2 regions of the Jeotgalibacillus aurantiacus genome follow, and region 2 is predicted to be linked to the other one. Evidence: a T-box and tRNA genes for the amino acid it is inferred to sense, from the RefSeq annotation. Region 2 holds a T-box; the other holds one or more tRNA genes.

Region 1 (2,411 bases), on a different contig from region 2:
ATTTGTAATAGAGTGATGAGTCCATTCTTTATCTATATGCTGAGGATCTATAAATATGAATTTTATTTTGGATGAGTTTATGAGAGGCTGTGCGAAGCTGATTTCAAGAGGAAAAACAATGAGGGGAATCTGCTTTTAACCAAAAATCGCTGTATTTTGTTTCCTGAATCAGCACATAAAATAAACCGATTATGACAAATAATCATTTTAAAATTTAATTTCTGAACAATGCATATCCCATTGCACCCAATTGAATCATTCCATAGATTGATATAACAAAAAAACTGCTGCAGTACTCACGAAGAGTGCTGCAGCAGTTTTAAAGTCAAATCTTATTTTTCAGCAAGCTTATTGCGGTCCATGATCTGATCAATCAGACCATATTCCTTCGCGCGCTCTGCTGTCATGAAGTTATCACGCTCAGTATCACGGGCAATCGTTTCGATATCCTGGCCTGTACGCTCTGCCAGAATGCTGTTCAGCTTGTCACGCAGGAACAGGATACGCTTTGCAGCGATATCGATTTCCGTTGCCTGACCCTGTGCACCGCCAAGTGGCTGGTGAATCATGACTTCTGCGTTTGGAAGGGCATAACGGTGACCCTTTTCACCCGCCGCAAGAAGGAATGCACCCATAGATGCTGCCATACCGATACAGATTGTGTGTACCTTTGGCTTAATGAACTGCATCGTATCATAAATCGCCATACCAGACGTGATGCTTCCACCCGGGCTGTTGATGTAAAGATAAATATCCTTTTCAGGGTTATCCGCTTCAAGGAAAAGAAGCTGGGATACAATGGAGTTCGCCACATTATCATCAATGGCACTTCCAAGCATAACGATCCGGTCTTTTAACAGACGTGAGTAAATGTCATATGCACGTTCACCGCGGTTTGTCTGTTCAATAACTGTAGGAATTAGATTCATGTGAAAATCCTCCTTCAAAAAGGTAATGTTGGTGTTACTGGTAAGTATGTACTGACAATCATACAATGATGGTCAAAAAAGGTCAAACAAATCGATTCAACCTTTTGTTCTTCTTTCATCATACCCATTCCAGCATACGTTTAACAAGTTTTATCGATGCCAAATCGTTTTTAAATACGCCCTTGCATTCATCCATACGCTCGATTATAATAGAAAAGCGCGCTTAACACAGCGTATCTTGCCCTCGTAGTTTAATGGATATGACGCAAGATTCCGGTTCTTGAGATAGGGGTTCGATTCCCTTCGAGGGCGTTTGGTAACAATTTTGATATGATTTTGATGAAATGAAATTACATCAAAACGTTGTTAAATCAATGTTCTTTTGACTACATGTCAAGGGAACATTTTTATTTTATAGCTTTGGTTTTAAAGTTTTACTACACATTGCACTACACAAATATAGCTGTTCAATTGCATTGACATTTATATAGAAGAAACTGAAACTAATCCACCTCTATTAATGTATACTATTGGTAAATACATAAAGGGGGTTTTCGTTATGAAACGAGGTTTAATTTTGTTGTTGCTTTCGTTTACATTAGTAGCTTGTTCTGGGGAAACTGAAACATCTACTGCTGAATCAGAAACAGCAGCATCATTGCCAGACGTTCCTGTTGATGTGATCGCTTTGGCAGAAAAGATGAAATACGATGTTGATACGCTAGAAGTTAATGAGGATGATACTGGTTTTAACATTCGACTTGAAGATCATAATTTGATTGCGAATATGGATAGTGCTGGTGAGTTAAGTGGATACTCAGTGACTACAAGTAATCCTGTAAATATTACGCTTCTCTTAGCTTCTTTGGAAGAAGGTCCACCTGTGGTTACTGATGAGGTCACAAGACTACTGAGTGAATCAGTTAGTACTTTTGAATACAATGGAGAGATAGAAGGGTATGAAGTTAAGGTAAATTATATTGATGATGCTCCTGAAGGTTTTCAATATCTTGCATTTCTCTACGCAAAGTAATCTCCTCATTTATGAGGAGATCTTTTTTATATAAATTCTATACCCACGACATCATCGAATTTTATCTTTCGGTTAAACAACTCATCCGTATCCATCGTTATGTGACGATCCATATAGTTGATGTTCGTTACCCGGCCCCGGATCTTCTCACGTTTTATCTTTTCGTGTACATGGAGATCAATCGTTTGATGCTGCTCACATGACTCCTCAATAGACATAAATATTTGCTCCATAACCTGCTCATCCATGATCGGCTTTTCTTCTGCCTCGTATTCATTTTTCAGATAATCTTTAAGCATAGCAACATGCTCTGGCATCATCATACTGGTCCACTTGATCGTGCCGCGGTCTTTCCCATTGCTGTCCAATTAAATCACCGCCCGCTCCTTTTTAATGACAGGAACAACTGAAAGGATGCTCTCATAATGAAAAGTACGAACAGCACCGCG
Region 2 (2,411 bases):
ATGAACAAAAGATTAGCACTTATCACAGGTGTCGGCCGTAAAGAAGGCATTGGCGCTGCCATTTGCAAGCAGCTTGCGGCAGATGGCATGGACATACTGTTTACCTACTGGCATGCTTATGACCGGGAAGTCATGCAGCACGAGCGCAGTGAGGATCCGGAGAAAATCAGAGAGGCCTGCCGCGCTTTTGGTGTCCGTGCAGAAATCATTGAACTGAACCTGGCAGATCCACGCTCAATCGAAGAATTATACGCCTACAGCATGACCGTTTTTGGACGTTATCCGGATACTCTTGTTCATAATGCGGCTGTATCGATTAATGATTCTATCGAGACCATAACAGCGGATGGGCTTGATCGTCATTACGAGATTAACACAAGAGCCGTCACGCTTTTGACGCAGACCTTTTTAAAGCATTTCGATTACGAATATGGCCGCATTATTTGTATCACAACAGGTTGGGAAGTCGGGCCAATGCCGGACGAGCTCTCTTACGTGTTAACAAAGTCCACAATGGACACACTGGCCTTTACACTCGCACCAAGGCTGGCAGCTAAAAAGATTACGATTAACTGCATTAACCCGGGGCCAACTGACACAGGATGGATGAATGAAGAGCTGAAGAAAGTGCTGCTCGAGCGTTCACCTCAGGGTAGACTCGGCCGCCCCGAAGATGCCGCAAAGCTTGCAGGTATTCTGGCAAGTGAGCAATCACAGTGGATCACCGGGCAGACGATTCACTCAGAAGGCGGCTTTATCAACCATTTTTAATTTTGGGGTTGTGCTGACGGGCGACAGAGCGTATACTGTTAAAAATTATAAATGATTCAAGGATCAGGAGAGTACAAAATCAGATGGTGGCAAGCGAGTCAGGGCTGGTGGGAGCTGACACACACATCGTTTTTGGAAGCGCACCTGTGAGAAGGAAAACTGAATTCAGTAGGTTTTCCCGCAGACGGCAGCGATAACGTCGGTAGCAGGAAGAGCATTAGTCTCTTCAATAAGAGTGGTACCGCGGATGTAAGCATTCGTCTCTTGCCTTTATGGCAGAGACGGGTGCTTTTTTTATTGAATCAATCTTCAGGAGGAATGTTAATGAAACAGCATATTGCACAAGCATTGAAAGAACAATTACCCCCGCATTTAGCGGAGCATGACATTGAACAGCTGCTCGAAGCACCACGTTTTCAGGAGCAGGGCGACCTTGCCTTCCCCTGCTTCCGTCTGGCAAAAGCACTCAGAAAAAATCCTGCACAGATTGCTGCAGAGCTGGCTGAGTCATTCACGTGCAGCGGTGTACAGGAAGTAAAGGCGATCGGCGGCTATGTGAACTTTTATTTTCATATTCCAACACAGGCTGAGTCTGTACTTTCAGAGATTTTAGCGAAGGGAGCTGATTATGGAACAGCTGCTTCAAAGGGAGAAATCATTGCGATTGATTTTTCTTCACCAAATATCGCGAAACCCTTTTCCATGGGCCACCTGCGTTCAACCGTCATCGGTCAGTCCATGTCCCTGATCTCTGCCAAATCAGGCTATCAGGTCGAAAAGATCAATCACCTTGGAGACTGGGGTACCCAGTTCGGAAAGCTGATGGCTGCCTACACCCATTGGGGAAATGAAGAACTGGTCAAAGCCGATCCGATTACCGAACTCCATAAGCTGTATGTTCGTTTCCATGACGAGGCCACTAACAATGAAAATCTGAACGAGCAGGGCCGCAGCTGGTTTAAAATGCTCGAAGACGGCGATGAACAGGCTGTTCGTCTATGGACGTGGTTCCGTGATGTTTCACTCGATGCCTTTGAACAGATTTATGAGCTGATGGGTGTATCCTTTGACTCCTATCAGGGAGAAGCTTTTTACAATGATAAGATGCATGAGGTTGTGGAAAAGCTTGACGAGTCGGGATTACTGGAGGAATCAGACGGTGCAAGAGTGGTCAGACTGGATGAATTGAACCTTCCACCATGCCTCATCCAAAAATCCGACGGAGCCACTCTTTATGCGACTCGTGATTTAGCCGCAGCCTATTATCGTGTAAACACATTAAAGGCTGACAAATTATTTTATGTTGTTGGAAATGAACAGTCCCTGCATTTCAAACAGCTGAAGGAAGTACTGAAAAGACTTGGGGAGAACTGGGCTGATGAACTGACACATATCCCGTTTGGCATGATGCTCAAGGACGGCAAAAAAATGTCAACACGAAAAGGCAAAGTCGTTTTACTGGAAAATGTATTGAAGGAATCGATTGAGCTTGCAGCGAAAACGATTGAAGAGAAAAACCCTTCCCTGCCAGATAAAGAAAAGGTGGCAAAACAGGTCGGAATCGGCGCCGTCTTTTTCCACGATCTGAAGGTGTTCCGTCAGAATGATGTTGAATTTTCACTGGAGAACATGCTGCGGTT

What was found. A T-box is a leader RNA that pairs with one kind of tRNA and senses whether it is charged. The one in region 2 lies ahead of argS (arginine--tRNA ligase), so its partner is inferred to be a tRNA-Arg.
Region 1: it has a tRNA-Arg gene. The T-box ahead of argS (arginine--tRNA ligase) is inferred to sense a tRNA for this amino acid. The anticodon was not compared.

Annotation. Positions count from the first base shown of each region.
Region 1 covers NZ_JACNMS010000007.1:120,559-122,969, forward strand. Annotated here, with positions in the region: gene clpP (ATP-dependent Clp endopeptidase proteolytic subunit ClpP) at 333-929, opposite strand; tRNA gene H7968_RS16720 (tRNA-Arg) at 1,170-1,241, shown strand; gene H7968_RS16725 (hypothetical protein) at 1,489-1,962, shown strand; gene H7968_RS16730 (YolD-like family protein) at 1,989-2,330, opposite strand; partial or broken gene H7968_RS16735 (transcriptional regulator) at 2,331-2,411, opposite strand, start outside.
Region 2 covers NZ_JACNMS010000001.1:594,665-597,075, forward strand. Annotated here, with positions in the region: gene H7968_RS02805 (SDR family oxidoreductase) at 1-771, shown strand; T-box leader at 822-1,039, shown strand; gene argS (arginine--tRNA ligase) at 1,090-2,411, shown strand, end outside.